DNA from 2 places in the Rhizobium arsenicireducens genome. Region 2 is predicted to be linked to the other one. Evidence: riboswitches for the same ligand, from Rfam matches in the RefSeq annotation. Region 2 holds a riboswitch; the other holds the start of a gene.
The links. A riboswitch is a leader RNA that binds a small molecule or an ion and turns the genes downstream of it on or off. The one in region 2 is predicted to bind thiamine pyrophosphate.
Positions count from the first base shown of each region.

Region 1 (9,014 bases), 590 kb from region 2:
TCGGCCTTGTCGATCTCGTCGATCAGGAGAACGGTCTTCCTGCCGGCGGCGAAGGCCTGCCAGAGCTTGCCCTGGCGGATGTAGTTGCCGACGTCGTTGACCCGCGCGTCGCCGAGCTGGCTGTCGCGCAGGCGCGAGACCGCGTCATATTCGTAGAGGCCCTGCTGCGCCTTGGTGGTCGACTTGATGCTCCATTCGATCATGTCGAGGCCAAGCGCTGACGCCACCTGGCGGGCGAGCTCGGTCTTGCCGGTGCCGGGTTCGCCTTTGACGAGTAGCGGCCGCTCGAGCGCGATGGCCGCATTGACGGCGACCATCAGGTCCTTGTCGGCGATGTAGTCGGCGGTACCGGTGAACTGCATGCGGATCTTCCTGGCTGGTCTTTGGCGGTGAACCTAGTGGCGCAAAGGGTGCAGTGCAAGATGGCGAGGCGGTTCTGGCTACGGCGGCGCGGCAGATAAGGCTTGTAAAAATGCAGGAATCTGACAGGCTGAAACCAGCGATACACAACGCTTGTTCCTGTTCGGACGCTGATTTCCAGACAAGAAGGGTACTGGAACACAGCGCGCATTTTCTCGGCAGATCCAGCCAGACATTCGCCACCATCCGCCACATTTGCTCCGAAGCGAAGATTTCTACCGATAGCAGACCGACGATCACCCGTTCCCGATCAAGCGCTGCCACTAAAGGCGGCCCGCGATCCTTCACCGAAGGAAGACACCCATGGCCAAAGGTCAGGTACGTTCGAACCGCGAAGCCCGAAAACCCAAGAAGGACAAGACCAAGGCCGATGCGCCGAAGACGTCCGGCTTCACCACCCAGCTGAAGAATGCCGAAACCGCCAAGGACGGCACCGCCAAGCGCTGAGGCGCCGTCGACGTCCAGCGACCGCCACGTGACCAGGCATCGTGCCCGGCCTGATCGGCACACTGGTGCCCGGTCAGGCGGCGAGGGCGAAGAGGAAACGGCCTTTCCCTTCTCGGCCCATATGCGCTATGGGCTCATCCATGACGGACACGACCTTCACGATCCTGCTCGGCGGGGCGCTCACCCCGACCGAGCGGCTGAAAGCCGCGGTCGCGGGAAGCCGCGCCATCGCGGCCGACGGCGGCATGCGCCATGCGGTCACGCTCGGCCTTTCGCCGGAGCTTTGGGTCGGCGATTTCGACAGTTCCGAGGATCTCGCGGCCGAGGATTTTCCCGGCGTGCCTCGCCTGCCCTATCCGGCGCAGAAGGCCTCGACCGATGGTGCGATCGCCGTCGAGGAGGCGCTGTCGCGCGGGGCAAAGCGTCTCGTTCTGGCCGGCGCGCTCGGCGGGGAGCGTTCGGATCATGCGCTGATGCATCTGCTGTCGGGCATGGCGCTGGCCAAGGGCGGCATCGAAGTGATGATGAGTTCCGGTACGGAGGAAGCCTTTCCGCTGCTTGGCGACGACTTCACGCTCGATCTGCCAAAGGGCTCGCTGTTCTCGGTGCTCGGCCTCTCCCCGCTTGCTGGGCTGTCGATCGGCAATGCCCGCTATCCGCTCACTGATTTCGCGCTGCCCTTCGGGTCGTCGCGCACCATTTCCAACGTCGCGGAAGGTCCCGTGCGCTTCTCGCTGAAAAGCGGCGATGCGGTCGTCCTTGCCCGTCCTTACGATTTTTCCGGAGCTTGACCTTGGCGCCTCCCATTCTCAAACTCGATGATATCCTGCTATCCTTCGGCGGCGCGCCGCTTTTGAACGGCGCCAGCCTTCAGGTGGAGCCTGGCGACCGCATCTGCCTGGTCGGACGCAACGGCTCGGGCAAGTCGACGCTGATGAAGATCGCCGCCGGCATGGTCGAGGCGCAGTCGGGCGAGGTGTTCCGTCATCCGTCCGCGACGATCCGCTATCTCGAGCAGGCGCCCGATTTCGGCGCCTACAAGACCGTGCAGGCCTATGCCGAGGCGGGGCTTGGACCGGGCGACGATCCGTATCGCGTCACCTATCTGCTCGAACATCTGGGGCTTTCCGGCCAGGAAGATCCGGCGAGCCTTTCGGGCGGCGAGGCGCGCCGCGCGGCGCTGGCCCGCGTCATGGCGCCCGAACCGGACATCCTGATGCTCGACGAGCCGACCAACCATCTCGACCTGCCGACCATCGAATGGCTGGAAGGCGAACTGGCCAAGAGCCGCAGCGCGCTGGTGGTCATTTCGCATGACCGTCGCTTCCTTGAGAAGGTCTCGACCGCCACGGTTTGGCTCGATCGCGGCTTGTCGCGCCGGCTCAATCGCGGCTTCGGCCATTTCGAGGAATGGCGCGACAAGGTGCTGGAAGAGGAAGAGATCGAGCAACACAAGCTCGGCAAGGAGATCCAGCGCGAGGAACACTGGCTGCGCTACGGCGTGACGGCACGGCGCAAGCGCAACATGCGCCGCCTCGGCAATCTGCAAAGCCTGCGGGCCGAATATCGCGGCCACAAGGGGCCGCAGGGCACAATCCAGGCAAGCGCCACGGAGGGCCGCGAAAGCGGCAAACTGGTGATCGAGGCGGACAGGATCACCAAGGCTTATGGCGACCGGACGATCGTTGCGCCGTTTTCGATCCGCGTGCATCGCGGCGACTGCATCGGCCTGATCGGTCCGAACGGGGCCGGCAAGACAACGTTGCTGAAGATGCTGACCGGCCAGCTGGAACCTGATAGCGGCACGGTCCAGCTTGGCACCAATCTCGAGATCGCCGTGCTCGACCAGAAGCGCGAGGACCTCAACCTCGAGGACACGCTGTCGCATTACCTGACCGACGGGCGCGGCGAGAACCTTCTGGTCAACGGCGAGCAGAAACACGTGACCGGCTACATGAAGGAATTCCTGTTCCAGCCGGAGCAGGCCCGCACGCCGATCAAGAACCTCTCCGGCGGCGAACGCGCCCGGCTGATGCTGGCGCGGATCATGGCCAAGCCGTCCAACCTGCTGATCCTCGACGAACCGACCAACGACCTCGACATCGAGACGCTCGACCTTTTGCAGGAAATCGTCGCCGGCTATTCCGGCACGGTCATCCTGGTCAGCCACGACCGCGACTTCCTCGACCGCACGGTGACCTCGACGATCGCGCCGGCCGATCCCGAGAATCCGGACGGCCGCTGGATCGAATATGCCGGCGGCTATTCCGACATGCTGGCGCAGAAGAAGGGCGCCGAGGACGAGCGCAGACGTGCTGACAAGGCCGAGAAGGCGAAGACCTCCGAGGCGAAATCCTCGGACACGGGCGGCAAGGCCAGGGGCAAGCTGTCCTACAAGCAGAAGTTCGCGCTGGAAAACCTGCCGAAGGAGATGGAGAAGACGGAGAATGAGATCGCTGCCCGTGAGGCGAAGATGGCCGATCCGAACCTCTTCGCCAAGGACCAGGCGACCTTCAACAAGCTTGCCGCCGAGACGGAAAAGCTGCGCGCCGACCTGATCCGCATGGAAGAGGAATGGCTGGAGCTGGAAATGCTGCGCGAGGCGCTGGAGGGGTGAGCTTTCCCCTCCGGTCGGGACGCTGGGCTCAGCCCTTGGGCTGGTCAACCTCGTCCGACGGCACGCAATGTGTTCGCTCCAGATGCAGCAGGCTCGGCGTGAGCGCATCGTAGAAGGCGCCGGAGCGGCCGATATAGATCAGCGTCGAATCGGTGAGTTCGGCCAGAACGCTTGAGAGCGTGGAGACGGTATCCTCCTCCAGTCCTTCCAGAACATCGTTGAGCACGATCCAGCGCGGCTTGCGCAGGATGAGGCCCGCGAAGGAGAGCGCCATCTGCTCGTCCTTGTCGAGCAGCCGGTCCCAGCGGGCGCGATCGTTGAGCCTGCCGGCGATGCGAGATAGGCCGACGCGTTGAAGCGCAGCCATCATGGCCTCGTCGGTGAAACCGGCCGAGGCGAGCGGATAGGCGAGAACGCTCCTGAGCTTGCCCTCGGGCAGGTATTCGAGCTGGGGCACGAACAGGATGTCGTCTTCCTTGGGCAACAGGATGCGGCCTTCACCATAGGGCCAGAGGCCGGCGATGGCGTTGAACAGCAGTTTGCGGTTGACGCCCTGGTCGCCGTTGATCATCACGCGCTCGCCGACGACGATAGTCGGGTTGGCTTCCTTGATCCGGAAGCCGTCGAGCGTGCAATCACCATCCACATGCGAGGCGATCGCCACCGATTCGAGCGTCAGCCGGCCGGGTTCGCCGCGTGAGATGACGATCCGGCCTTCGGCCGGGCCGTCGTCCATGTCGATCAGCGCGGCGCGCAACGCAGAGACGCGCAGAAGTGCCGCTTTCCAGTCGGCAATGGCGCCAAAATTGTCGACATACCAGCGCAGCGCCGAATGGACCTGGTTGAAGGCCGCCGCCGCCATCATCAGGCCGCCGAAGGTCATTGTGCCGGCGAAATAGGCCGGCGCGGCGATGAGGATAGGCACGAGGATGGCCAACCAACCAAAACCGGCGGTGACCCAGGTGAGATTGGTGAGCGCCCTGGCCAGGTCGCGGATGGAGCGCAGCACTGCGTCGAGCTTTTCGTGGATGTGGCGGCGCTCGGTTTCTTCGCCGCCGGCCAGCGCGATCGCCTCGAGGTTTTCGTTGGCGCGCATCAGCGAGAAACGCAATTCGGCTTCGTTGGCATAGCGAGTGGCGTTGAGGCGGGTGAGATTCCATCCGACGAGCTGGCTGAACAGCGAGGCAAGCCCTGCATAAAGGATCGCGCCCCAAACCATGTAGCCCGGAATGACGAAGCTCATGTCCTTGTAGTGGAAAACGAAATCGCTCGACAGCTGCCAGAGAACTCCAATGAAGCTGACCAACAGTATCGTCGCCTGCACCAGGCCGATGGACAGGGAGGTCGTCATTTCGGCCAGCTTGCGGGAATCCTCGTGAAGCCGTTGGTCCGGGTTAACGCCGAGCGGGCTGGAGAGCGAGAGGCCGTAGGCGCGGCGGTCGGCCAGCCATTCGTCAACCACCTGGCGGGAAAGGCCCTCGCGCATGTAGAGCGCCGTCATCTGGTTCAGCCAGGTCTGGATGACGTTCAAGAGCAGCAGGAAGCCGGCGATCTTGCCGAAGTTCCACAGCTCGGCGATGAAGGCATCGAGATCGCGGCGCTCGAGTGAATTGTAGAACGGCGCGTTCCAGCGGTTAAGCAGGATCTGGCCATAAGCGGTCAGCAGAATGATCGTCAGCAATGCGGCGGCGAGCAGCAGGATGCGGTTGCGCACCGGCGAGGCCCAGAAGGAGGCGCCGGAGATGGCGAGCTGTCGACGGAAACTCAAGTCCGCCTGGGCAGCAGTCTGCACCACGGGTGCAGGCGTATCGGGTACCGTATTGAACATGCAGTTTCTGTCTCGCCGTATCGCACCACCAGATATCATGCGTGCAGCGCTTGTCCATGCGCGGCTGCTAAAATCCGAAAGGCCGAAGTTGAAGTATGGGGCGAATATATTGGCAAAGGGTTTGCGGCCGAATGACAGTTCGGATGACGGCGCAGGCGAGCGACGGGCGCTTGCCAGCAAGGCGCCTTGGCGCTATGGCTTTTCCTGCTCTAACGGGGTGCCTTCTGTCCGGCGACGGACCGATGGCTGAGAGGCTCGAGGCCAACCCGCGGAACCTGATCCGGCTAACACCGGCGGAGGGATTAGACGCGTAGACAAACGCCCTATCCCGGATTTTCAACATGCAGAGGAGGGGCGTATCATGCCAATCTGTCATCATTTTCCTGGTCGCGGCCTTGCCGCAGTCTTCGCGCTTGCCGCCTTGTCGATTTCAAGCGCGCAGGCCGCCGACAAGACCCTGACCATCTACACCTATGAGAGCTTCGTTTCGGAATGGGGTCCCGGTCCCAAGGTCAAGGAAGCCTTCGAGAAAACCTGCGACTGCACGGTCGACTTCGTTGGTGTCGCCGATGGCGTGGCACTTCTCACCCGGCTGAAGCTGGAGGGTGAGGGCACCAAGGCCGATCTCGTGCTCGGTCTCGACACCAATCTGGTGGCTGAGGCCAAGGCGACCGGGCAGTTCGAGCCGCACGGCATCGACGTTTCGGCGGTCAAGGTTCCGGGAGGCTTCTCCGACGACGTTTTCGTGCCGTTTGACTACGGCCATTTCGCCGTCATCTACGACACCGAGGCGCTGAAGGCGCCGCCGAAGAGCCTGAAGGAACTGGTCGAGGGCGACGTGAAGGAGAAGATCGTCATCCAGGACCCGCGAACCTCGACGCCGGGGCTCGGCCTGCTGCTCTGGGTGAAGTCGGTCTACGGCGACAAGGCGGGCGAAGCCTGGGCGCAGCTCAAGGGCCGCGTGCTGACCGTCACGCCGGGCTGGTCGGAGGCCTATGGCCTGTTCACCAAGGGTGAGGCGCCGATGGTGCTCTCCTATACGACGTCGCCCGCCTATCACATGGTGGCGGAAGAGACCGAACGTTACCAGGCGGCGGCCTTCGAGGAAGGCCATTATATCCAGATCGAAGTTGCCGGCATCCTGAAGACGGCGCCGCAGAAGGACCTCGCGCGGCAGTTCATGGCCTTCATGGTCAGTCCCGGATTCCAGGACACGATCCCGACCAACAACTGGATGATGCCGGTGGCCGCGACGTCCGAGCCGCTGCCCGAGGCCTTCGGCAAGCTGGTTTCGCCGGAAAAGACCTTCCTGATGACGCCGGATGAAGTGGCGAAGAACCGCAAGGCCTGGATCGACGAATGGCTCGCCGCCATGACGCTCAACTGAGCATGGTTCCGTTGCGGCGATCACGGATGGACGAGAGGCTGCCGGCGATTGCCGGTGGCCTTTTGGTCTTCGCCCTGATCGCCGTCTTCATCGGTACGGCGATCGCCTCGCTGCTGGCGGTCGGTGGCGAGACGACCGGATTGTCCATTGCCGAAGATCCGGTGGTGCGCCGGGTTCTGTGGTTCACGCTCGAGCAGGCGTTGCTGTCGACCTTGCTCTCGGTGGGAGCGGCTCTCCCGGTGGCGCGCGCGCTTGCCCGCCAGCCGCGGTTTATTGGGCGCAAGTGGCTGATCCGCCTGATGGCGGTACCCATGGGCCTGCCGGTGTTGATCGGCGCGCTCGGGATCATCGGCATCTGGGGCCGGCAAGGTCTGGTGAATGACGCGCTGGCCGGGCTCGGTGTCGGGGAGCGGTTCAGCATATACGGGCTTTCCGGCATCCTGCTCGCGCATGTCTTCTTCAACATGCCGCTCGCTGCGCGGCTGATGCTGTCCGGGCTTGAGCGGATTCCCGCCGAATACTGGCGCACGAGCGCCAGCCTCGGCATGGGGGGCTTCGCGGTCTTCCGTTTTATCGAATGGCCGGTCCTGTGGCGGATCATTCCCGGCATCGCCGGGCTGATCTTCATGCTCTGCGCCACCAGTTTCACCCTCGTCCTGGTGCTCGGCGGCGGTCCGGCGGCAACGACGATCGAAGTGGCGATCTATCAGGCGCTGCGGCTCGATTTCGACCCGGCCCGCGCCGTGTCGCTCGCTTTCCTGCAGATCGTGGTGACGGCGGCGATCCTCGGGGCGATGGCGCTGTTCCCCGCACCTTCCGATCCCGGCACGACACTCGGTGGTGCTGCACGACGGTTCGATGCAAGGACGCTGCCGGCCCGGCTCGGCGATGGCATTCTGATCCTCGCGGCGGCGCTCTTCCTTGGGCTACCGCTCGGGCAGGTCCTCGTCGCCGGACTGCAATCGGATCTTGCCAGGCTCTTTTCCGATCAGGCGGTGCTGCGCGCCGCGACGACCAGTCTTGTCATCGGCCTTTCGGCGGCGCTCGTTTCGGTTCTGGTTGGCATTGCGGTGATCCGGGCACGGGCAGCGCTCGGTGCCGGCCGTCGTCCCTTGCCGATTGCGGTGCTCGCCTCAGCCGGGCTTGGGGCCGTATCCTCGCTCGTGCTGCTGGTTCCGACGGCGGTGCTCGGTACCGGCTGGTTCCTGGTGCTGCGCGCCCAGGGCGATGTCGCGCGATTTGCCCCGGCGATCGTCGTCTGCATCAATGCGCTGATGGCGCTGCCCTTCGCCATGCGGGTGCTTGCCCCGGCTTTTGAAGAGCATCGCCAGCGTAGCGCCCGACTCGCCGACAGTCTCGGTATTGCGGGCTTTGCCCGTTTCCGCCTGATCGACTGGCCGGTGCTGCGCCGGCCGATCCTGACGGCGCTGTCTTTTGCCATGGCGTTGTCGCTCGGCGATCTCGGCGCGGTCGCGCTGTTCGGCTCGGAAAACCTCATTACCCTGCCATGGCTGATCTACAGCCGCATGGGCGCCTATCGCAGCCAGGATGCGGACGGGCTGGCGCTTGGGCTCGGTCTGGTCTGCCTCTTGCTGGCGCTCGCGGGAACACCTGGCCTGTCGCGAAAGGAGAGCCGCAATGCCGGCTGAGAGACAAAGCGCCGTCGTTCTGGACGGTGTCACCCTCCACCTTGGATCGGCCGATTTCCATTTCGACTGCACCATCGCGCAAGGGGCGATTACCGCGATTGCCGGGCCATCGGGCTCGGGCAAGTCGACGCTGCTCAACCTGATCGCCGGCTTCGAGCAGCCGGACAGCGGCCGTGTGCTGATCGGGGGCGAGGACATGAATGGGCTTGGGCCTGCCGCCCGGCCGGTTTCGCTGGTGTTCCAGGACAATAATCTCTTTGCCCATCTCGACCTCTTCACCAATGTCGGCCTCGGCATCGATCCAGCGCTCAAACTCAAGCCCGCGGATCGGCAGGCCGTGTCGCAGGCGCTGGCGCGGGTCGGGCTCGGCGGATACGAGAAACGGCTGCCGGCGACGCTTTCGGGCGGTGAACGGCAGCGGGCAGCATTTGCCCGGGCCCTGGTGCGGCGCAAGTCCGTCATGTTGCTCGACGAGCCGTTCGCGGCGCTCGATCCCGGCTTGCGGGCCGCCATGGCCGACCTGTTGATGGCGCTGCACCGCGAGACGGGCCATACGATCGTCATCGTCAGTCACGATCGGCAGGAGGTGGAGCGGTTGGCGAGCGATGTGCTGTTCCTCGAAAGCGGACACATCGTTCTCAGCGCGCCGAAGGAGGGATTTTTCGC
Region 1 is NZ_CAXHYK020000001.1:3,623,557-3,632,570, forward strand. It holds gene ACWPVA_RS17960 (AAA family ATPase) at 1-362, opposite strand, end outside; gene ACWPVA_RS17965 (hypothetical protein) at 724-867, shown strand; gene ACWPVA_RS17970 (thiamine diphosphokinase) at 1,008-1,658, shown strand; gene ACWPVA_RS17975 (ABC-F family ATP-binding cassette domain-containing protein) at 1,661-3,484, shown strand; gene ACWPVA_RS17980 (ABC transporter ATP-binding protein/permease) at 3,513-5,312, opposite strand; TPP riboswitch at 5,516-5,631, shown strand; gene thiB (thiamine ABC transporter substrate binding subunit) at 5,674-6,699, shown strand; gene thiP (thiamine/thiamine pyrophosphate ABC transporter permease) at 6,726-8,348, shown strand; gene ACWPVA_RS17995 (thiamine ABC transporter ATP-binding protein) at 8,338-9,014, shown strand, end outside.
Region 1: linked by a shared signal. The riboswitch ahead of thiB (thiamine ABC transporter substrate binding subunit) and the one ahead of thiM (hydroxyethylthiazole kinase) in region 2 are both predicted to bind thiamine pyrophosphate.

Region 2 (9,014 bases):
ACCTATGGCCTCGAGCGGTATCAGGGTGGGCACGAGCGCGACGTAGAACAGCATCGTCTTCGGATTGCCGAGCGTGACGAGCAGGCCGGAGAGGAAGGAGAGGCCGACATGGGTCGAGCGCTTGGCCTCGATGTCTTGCGCGATCAGCCCGGTCGTCCAGAGCTTCCAGGCGATGTAGACGAGATAGAGCGCACCGAGACCCTTGATGACCAGGAAGGGCGTGGTGAAGGTCTGGGCCACCAGGGCAAGGCCGAGAATGACGGCGGTCAAGTAGCAAAGATCGCCGAGGATCAGGCCCAGCCCCATGAAGAAGGTCGGGCGGAAACCGGAGCCGAGCGCTCGCGCCACGATCGCCGTCATGCCGGGACCGGGAATGGCAGCAGCAACGAAAAGCGCGCCGCTATAGGCGAGAAGACTGGTCGGCGTCATGGGGGCCTCCGTGAATGATGCATTGCTAGCGCCGCGCGGTCGAACTTGCAACGCGATCGATCCCTGTGGCCTGCCGGTCATGGCCAGGATGCGCCCGCTGCCGGCCCCTGGACCGTCGGGGGATCGAGGAAAGGCGCGGGGCCAGCCTTAGAAATCGGCATCCGTGCCGCGCGCAGCGGCCCATAAGGACCGGTAAAAGGGCCGGTGTGACGGCAGCATGCGCGCTTACACTCCCGTCGAGCCGAAACCGCCGGCGCCGCGCGTCGTTTCTGAAGCCTCATCGGCTTCCGTCACGCGTGCCTGCACCACAGGCGCGATGACCATCTGGGCGATCCGCATGCCGCGGCTGATCTCGAACGGCTCGTGCCCGAGATTGACCAGCAGCACCTTCACTTCGCCGCGATAGTCGCTGTCGATTGTGCCCGGCGTGTTGAGGCAGGTCACACCGTTCTTGAAGGCGAGGCCGGAGCGGGGGCGGATCTGGGCCTCGAAGCCTTCCGGGATCTCGAAGATGAAGCCGGTCGGCACCAGGGTTCGATCGCCCGGTGAAAGCACGAGCGGTTCGCCCTCAGTGACGGCGGCTCGGAGATCCATGCCGGCGGCGCCCGCCGTCTCATAGGCCGGCAGCGGCATATCGTGTCCGTGCGGCAGGCGAACGAGGTTGAGCAAGGGGCCGAGAACATCGCGCATGGGGGACCTTCCTTCGTGCAGGGGCGTTCCGCTTCCCAATTGCATATTCGACCTCAACTCGCTAGATAACCGGCCAACAAAAGGAATTTCACTTCATGGCCGAAACGCTTGCAGAGGCGGTTTCCCGTCGCCGCACCTTCGCTATTATTGCCCACCCGGACGCCGGCAAGACGACGCTTACCGAAAAGCTATTGCTATTCGGCGGCGCCATTCAGCTTGCCGGTGAAGTCAAGGCGAAGAAGGATCGCATCCAGACCCGTTCTGACTGGATGAAGATCGAGCGCGAGCGCGGCATTTCGGTCGTCACCTCGGTGATGACCTTCGAATATGACGGCAACGTCTTCAATATTCTCGACACGCCCGGCCACGAAGACTTTGCCGACGACACCTACCGCACGCTGACGGCGGTCGACGCCGCCGTCATGGTCATTGACGCCGCCAAGGGCATCGAACCGCGGACGCTGAAGCTGTTCGAGGTCTGCCGCATGCGCGACATCCCGATCATCACCTTCATCAACAAGATGGACCGCGAAAGTCGCGACCCCTTCGAGATCCTCGACGAGGTCGAAGAAAAGCTGGCGCTCGACACGGCGCCGGTGACCTGGCCGGTCGGCCGCTCGAAGTCCTTCTGCGGCTCCTACAATCTGGTGGAAAACACTTTCCGCGGATCCGACAAGCAGGTCGAGGGCCTACCGGTCAACAGCCCGGCCAATGTTGCCGAGCAGCTGCCGGAAAACGAACGCGCCGCCTTCATCGAAGAGCTGGAACTGGCCCAGGAGGCCTGCCGGCCGTTCGATCGCCAGGCCTTCCTTGAAGGCCACATGACGCCGGTCTTCTTCGGCTCGGCGCTGAAGAATTTCGGCGTGCGCGATCTGATCAATGCGCTCGGCGAAATCGCTCCGCCGCCACGTGACCAGGTGGCCGACATCCGCACGGTCCATGCGGCGGAAGACAAGATGACGGCCTTCGTCTTCAAGATCCAGGCCAACATGGACCCGAACCACCGCGACCGCATCGCCTTTGCCCGCATCTGCTCGGGCAAGCTGGAGCGCGGAATGAAGGTCAGGCTCGCGCGCACCGGCAAGCAGATCGGCCTGACCGCGCCGCAGTTCTTCTTCGCCTCGCAGCGCCAGCTCGCCGATACCGCCTTTGCCGGCGACGTGGTCGGCATCCCGAACCACGGGACGCTGCGCATCGGCGATACGCTGACCGAAGGCGAGCCGCTGGTCTTCCAGGGCGTGCCGAACTTCTCGCCGGAAATCCTGCGCCGCGTTCGTCTCGAGGATGCGATGAAGGCGAAGAAGCTGAAGGAAGCCCTGCAGCAGATGGCCGAAGAGGGCGTCGTGCAGCTGTTCTCGCCGGAAGACGGCTCGCCGGCGATCGTCGGCGTGGTCGGCGCGCTGCAGCTCGACGTGCTGAAGGAGCGCCTGCAGGGCGAATACGGCCTGCCGGTCTCGTTCGAAATGTCGCGCTTCTCCGTCTGCCGCTGGATCTCGGCCGACCAGCCGGGCGAACTCGACAAGTTCATGACGGCGCGCCGCGGCGACATCTGCCGGGATCTGGACGGCGATCCGGTGTTCATGGCGCAGGACGGTTTTTCCCTGCGCTACGAGAGCGAACGTTACCCGGCGATCAAGATGGCCGCGATCAAGGAGTATCACGCCGTCAAGGCGGCGTGATCGACACGCTCTGCTCTGCCGCTTTGTCCGTCGTCTGAGACGGCGTCGCGACGGCAGGAGAAGCTCGGGCGTAGCCCGGCCTCGTCAGGGCTGAAAGCCAATCAGATCGCCCGGATGATCTGCATATGGCCCGCTGAATTGACCTGCACGCCCATGCCCTCGTAAGAGGCGATTGTCGGGTGCGGCGTATCCATCGCATGGCCATGTGTGGCGGTGACCACCATGACGTCGGCCCCTGCGGCTTCGGCCGCCAGAACACCCGCCAGAACGTCCTCGAATACCAGGCAACGGGCCGGATCCGCGCCGATATGCCGGGCGCCGAGCCGATAGCCGGCGGGATCCGGCTTGCCGATCGCCACATCCTCGGCGGTGACGATCTTCGGCGGCTGCGGCAGGCCGGCGGCCTCGATCCGGGCGCGGGCGAGCGCAACCGGCGCCGAAGTGACGATCGACCAGCGGTCGGACGGCAGGGCGTTCAGGAAATCGATTGCGCCGGGCAGGGCCACCACGCCCTCGACATCCTCGATCTCGCCGCGTTCGATGACCAGCGCTTCGGCTTCCACGTCGACGCCCGGCAGGCCCAGTCCACGAATGGTGTCGATGCCGCGCTTGCCGTGCATGGTGGGGAGGAAGGCTTCCACATCGAGGCCTTGGCGTGCCGCCCATTTTGCCCAGACCCGCTCGGCGGCGGCGATGGAGTTCAGGAGCGTTCCGTCCATGTCGAACAGGAAGCCGGCATAGCGCTTGTCATAGACCGTGTGTCGGGCGGTGCTCAATCGGAAGATCCTTGGAAAGGGAAGGGCGGGCGGAAACCGGGATAGCCGGTTTTGGCCGCTGCGGCAAACGGTTGTGCTACGGGTGTGGGCCGGCGTGTGCGGATTGCGCCGAAGGGGAACGGTCTGGCAGGTCACGCTCAGATGACGGTCACTCCACCCGGATCAGTTCGCCGGCCGTATTCAGCGCGTATTCGAAGGTGAACCACTTCTTGATCTCACTACCGGTCTCGATGCGGAAAGCGGCGATCAGCCGCTTGCCGTTCGTCTTGACGTAGACAGTACCGTAAACTGTGACGTTCGACCGACCGAGCGTCCAGATGTCGTTGATAATCTTGTCGCGCAGCGTCCTGTCCGGCTTGTCGTGCAGCTTGAGCACGGCGCTCTGCAGCGATTGCACCAGCTTCTCGTCTTCTGCCTCGCGTACCGAGCGCTGCAGCTCGGTCGAGAGAATGACCGGTGCGTCGCCGCGGCCGCGTTTGCCGAGCCGTCCGAGCAGGTCCGGTCGCGGATGGATATGGCCCTCCTCGTCGCCCGAGGAGATGACGAAGGCGGCCGGATTGACCGCGTCGAGAAAGGCGTCCGTCACCTTCTCCGAGCCGTGATGGCAGACCTTCATCACATCCGAGCGCAGCCAGCCGGACGCCTTGGCGATCATTGCATCATAGGCCGGCGTGCCGATCTTCGGGAACTTGGCCTCGCCGCCGTAGTGGCAGAGCAGGTATTTTTCCGCCTTCTCGTTGAGGTCGCCGCCGAACAGGATTTTGAAGTTGCCATAGTGCAGGCGCAGGATGACGGAATGGCCATTCTTCGTCTCGCCGTAGTCACCCAGCACACGCAAGCGGTCCTTGCCCGCCGCATCCGGTTCGGGGACCGGCCCAAGAACCTCGACACTGAAGCCCCGCTGGTCGGACGGCGCAAAGCCGGGCAGCCAGCCGCGCCCGTCTTCCTGCGTGCCGTGGTGGGCCGACAGCATGGCGAAACCGCCGATATTGGGATTGTCGAGGGCATGCCTCATCGTCTGGGCGAAGGCCTGCCTCTCATTCGCCCCGACGGCGCCGAAATGCCGCTCGATGTCGGCCCGCGACAGGGCCAGGTCGCCGACATAGTTGATGCCCGTCGCGGCATCCTTCACCTTGCCGCCTAGCTTGTCGAACTTTTCCCCGCCGACACGCTCCACCAGGCCATTCTGGTAGACGGTCTCGAAGCCGAAATTCGGCCAGTTGAAGATCGGCTCGAAGCCGCCATAGTGGTCGATGTCCGGGTGGGTGATGATCGCGGCGCGGAACTTGAAGCTGGTGTTGTAGGAGCGGAAGCGCTGCAGCAGGAATTCGTACATGTGCTCGGAAACGCCGGCGTCGATGACGACCACTGCCTCGCCGAGATCCTCTTCCGGCGCGATCAGCACCGCGCCGTCGCCCTGGCCGACGTCGAGAAAGACGATCTCCAGCGGCCGCTCGTCGGTCGTATGGTCCTTGGGGATGTAGAGCGTTTCGGGCGTTGTCCCGGTCGGCCCCCAGAGGACTTCCAGCCAGCCGTCCGGCTGTTCCGACGTGACCTGCAGCCAGTCGCCCCAGAGAACCTGGCGTTTTCGGGTCCGGCGGTTGGCGGCATAGAGATAGGTCTTCGCGGTCTTTCCCCGCGCATCCTTCGGCAGTCCGACGAAACGATGATCCATGCCATTCGCCTCCTCGCCGCACGGCCGTAGCGTTCCGGCGCGCCTGCCTCTGGTAGTTTTCCACCATAGCGCAGCCCTCCTCGGATGGCGAGATTGGCGCCACAAGATTCACGCAATGCGGATACCTGTCCCGCATGTCGTCGTCCTGGGTCGGCAAGGGAGGTGACAGCCGCCTCGTCCCTGTCTATAACAGCTCCATTGAGAGACAGGGGCGTTCGTCGCAAGGCGGGCTGAGAAGTACCCTTTGAACCTGAACCAGATAATGCTGGCGGAGGGAGTTGCTCGGGGCCTTTTCGCTGTTCGTGCGCTATCTGTCCCCTTGCACTTGCCCCGCCCGAAAGGGGCAAGATGATGAAGACCGGAACACCCGGAATCCTGCTGACGGAAATGCGTAGCAATGCGCCGCTCGTCCAGTGCATCACCAATTACGTGGCGATGAACGTCGCCGCCAATGTCCTGCTGGCGGCCGGGGCCTCGCCCGCCATGGTGCATGCGCAAGAGGAGGCCGGCGAATTCGCCGGTTTCGCCGGCGCGCTCACCGTCAATATCGGCACGCTGTCGCCCGACTGGGTGGCCGGTATGAAAGCCGCGATCGGCGGTGCGAAGGCGGCCCACCGTCCCTGGGTGCTCGACCCCGTCGCCCATTTCGCCACCGGTTTTCGCCGCAAGACGGCCGCGGATCTGCTTGCCCTGGGGCCGACCATCGTGCGCGGCAATGCCTCTGAGATCATCGCCCTTGCCGGTGGCGTGAGCAGCGCCAGGGGCGTCGACAGCCGCGATCCGGTCGAGCAGGCGGAGGAGGCCGCACGGCGTCTGGCCGAGACGCAAGGCTGCATCGTCGCCGTCACAGGTGTCACCGACCTCGTCACCGATGGCAGTCGGGCGGCGCGGATCGAAGGCGGCTCGTCTTTGATGCCGAAGGTGACGGCGCTGGGCTGCTCGCTCACCTGCCTCGTCGGCGCCTATGCCGCGATGCGCCCGGACGATTCCTTCGACGCGACGGTGGCCGCCCTTGCCCATTTCGCCGTGGCCGGCGAGCAGGCGGGCAAGGAAGCGCAAGGGCCGGGCAGTTTCGCCGCACGCTTCCTCGACCTTCTGGCAGAACTCGACGGCGCCATGCTCGACAACCGCGCCCGGGTGGTGCGGCTGTGAGGCGCTTCGACCTTTCCCTCTACCTGGTGCTCGATCCGGACCTTTGCCGGCCGCTCGGCATGGTCGAGACCGCGCGATTGGCCGTCGCCGGCGGTGTCACGATGGTGCAGTTGCGCGACAAGGATGCCTCGAAGGCGCAGATGATCGAGACCGGCCGGGCGCTGAAGGCGGCGCTGGCCGGCACCGGTGTGCCGCTGATCGTCAACGACGATGTCGAGGCGGCGATCGCCATCGGCGCGGACGGCCTGCATGTCGGCCAGGACGACAGGGATGCGCTCACCGCGCGCCGCCTGATCGGACCGGACATGATCCTCGGGCTCTCGGTTGAAACCGAGGCACTGGCGGCGGCCGTCGATCCGGCCGTCGTCGACTATGTCGGGGCCGGACCTGTCTTTGCCACCCAGACCAAGCCCGGCCACAAGCCGCCGATCGGCCTGGAGGGGCTTGCCCGGCTGATTGCGGCGACCGCGCTGCCTGCCGTCGCCATCGGCGGCCTGAAGACCAGCCATGTCGAGGCGGTCCTCCGTGCGGGCGGCCGGGGCCTCGCCGTCGTCTCCGCCATCTGCGGCCAGCCGGATCTGCAGGCCGCTGCGTTCGAACTCTCCGAAGCCATCCGAAAGGCCCGATCATGATCCGCAACGTCTTGTCCATTGCCGGCTCCGACCCTTCGGGCGGCGCCGGCATCCAGGCCGACCTCAAGGCTTTCTCCGCCCGCGGCGTCTACGGCATGGCGGCGCTCACTGCTTTGACGGCACAGAATACCCAAGGGGTTTCCGCCGTGCATGCCGTGCCGCCGGATTTCGTCGCCGAGCAGATCCGCATGGTGTTTGCCGATGTGCGTGTGGATGCGGTGAAGACTGGCATGATCGCCAATGCTGCGATCGCCGAAGCCGTCGCCGGAGCACTTGAGCCGCATCGCGGCATGCCGATCGTGCTCGACCCGGTCATGGTCGCAAAGGGCGGCGCCTCGCTGCTCGATCCGCGCGCGGTCGAGGCGCTGATGACCCGCCTGCTGCCGCTCGCCACCCTGATCACGCCCAACCTGCCGGAGGCGGCCGCACTGTTGGGCGAGCGGGAGGCTGCCGACCGCGCGACCATGGAGGCGCAGGCCCTCAGACTTCGCGCGCGCGGTCCGGCCGCCGTGCTGGTCAAGGGCGGCCATCTCGGCGGGACGGAGAGCCCCGACGTGCTGGTATCTGACGCCGGCGCGCACTGGTTCGAAGCACCGCGCATCCCGACGAAGAACACCCATGGCACGGGCTGCTCGCTATCGAGCGCCATTGCCGCCGAGCTCGCTAAGGGCTCGGCGCCTGCCGAGGCGGTCGCCGCCGCCAAGGCCTGGCTTGCGGGCGCGGTGGCAACGGCCGGAGACCTCACCGTCGGCACCGGCCACGGGCCTGTCCATCATTTTCATGCGCTCTGGAACACGGAAGGAAACAACTGATGAGCCTGCCCCTCAACGAACAGACGGTTCTCGTCACCGGTGCCGGCCGCGGCCTCGGTGCCGCGATTGCCGCCACCTTTGCCCGCGAAGGCGCAAGCGTGGCGGTCAACTACCGCAACAGCGGCAAGGTGGCCGAGGATCTCGCCGCGCGTCTTGGCGGCAAGGCCTCGGCCTTCGGCGCCGATGTCCGCGACGGCGAAGCGGTCGTGCAGATGGTGGCCGACGTGACGGAGTGCCTCGGCGCCCCCACCACCATCGTCCACAATGCGCTCTCCGACTTTTCCTTCAACGGCGACGCGCGCTCGAAGCTCGATCAACTGACCTGGGACGAGATCGCCGCCCATATGGAGACGGGCGTGAAGGGTGCCTTGAACCTGATCCAGGCGGCGGCACCGTCCATGCGCGAACGCGGCTTCGGCCGGATCGTGCTGATCGGCACCAATCTCTTCCAGAACCCGGTCGTTCCCTATCATGACTACACCGCGGCCAAGGCGGCGCTGCTGTCCCTGACGCGCACGGCCGCAGCCGAGCTCGGCCCGTCGGGGATCACCGTCAACATGGTGTCGGGCGGGCTGCTGCGCACCACGGATGCAAGCAGTGCGACCCCTGAGGCGGTGTTCGACCTGATCGCCGGTTCGACGCCGCTGCGCCGCGTGACGACGCCGGAGGAGATGGCCGATGCCGTGCTGTTCTTCGCCAGTCCCTGGTCCCGTGCCGTCACGGGCCAGAACCTGATCGTCGACGGCGGGCTGGTGTTCAATTGAACGGATGGCTCACGGCATTTTCGATGCGAGGGTGATTTCCTCGCCGTCGACCGCGAAGGTGCCGTAGCCCTTGTGATGCAGGGTCTTCGACGCAACCTGTTTCGGGTCGTGCCAGGCCTTCACCACATCGAGCACGAAGAGATTGTGGCGCTCGACGAAGTCCCGATCCGTGATCTTGCATTCGAGATTGGCGAAGCACTCGCCGATCAGCGGCGCCGAGACCTCTTCGGCGGGCAGCGCGGTCAGGCCGATCTCGACGAACTTGTCGGTGTCACGGCCCGAGCAATTGCCGATCGCCACCACCTTTTCGGCCATGTCGGCCGCGGGAATGGCGATCACGCATTCGCCGGTCTTCGAAAGGGCGGTGAAGCTGTGGTCGGCGGAACTGACGATGCAGCCGATGCG
Region 2 is NZ_CAXHYK020000001.1:3,037,165-3,046,178, reverse strand. It holds gene ACWPVA_RS15110 (LysE family translocator) at 1-429, opposite strand, end outside; gene dut (dUTP diphosphatase) at 655-1,119, opposite strand; gene ACWPVA_RS15100 (peptide chain release factor 3) at 1,215-2,798, shown strand; gene ACWPVA_RS15095 (HAD-IA family hydrolase) at 2,900-3,574, opposite strand; gene ACWPVA_RS15090 (ComEC/Rec2 family competence protein) at 3,723-5,249, opposite strand; TPP riboswitch at 5,447-5,543, shown strand; gene thiM (hydroxyethylthiazole kinase) at 5,598-6,401, shown strand; gene thiE (thiamine phosphate synthase) at 6,398-7,033, shown strand; gene thiD (bifunctional hydroxymethylpyrimidine kinase/phosphomethylpyrimidine kinase) at 7,030-7,845, shown strand; gene ACWPVA_RS15070 (3-oxoacyl-ACP reductase) at 7,845-8,609, shown strand; gene ACWPVA_RS15065 (flavin reductase family protein) at 8,619-9,014, opposite strand, start outside.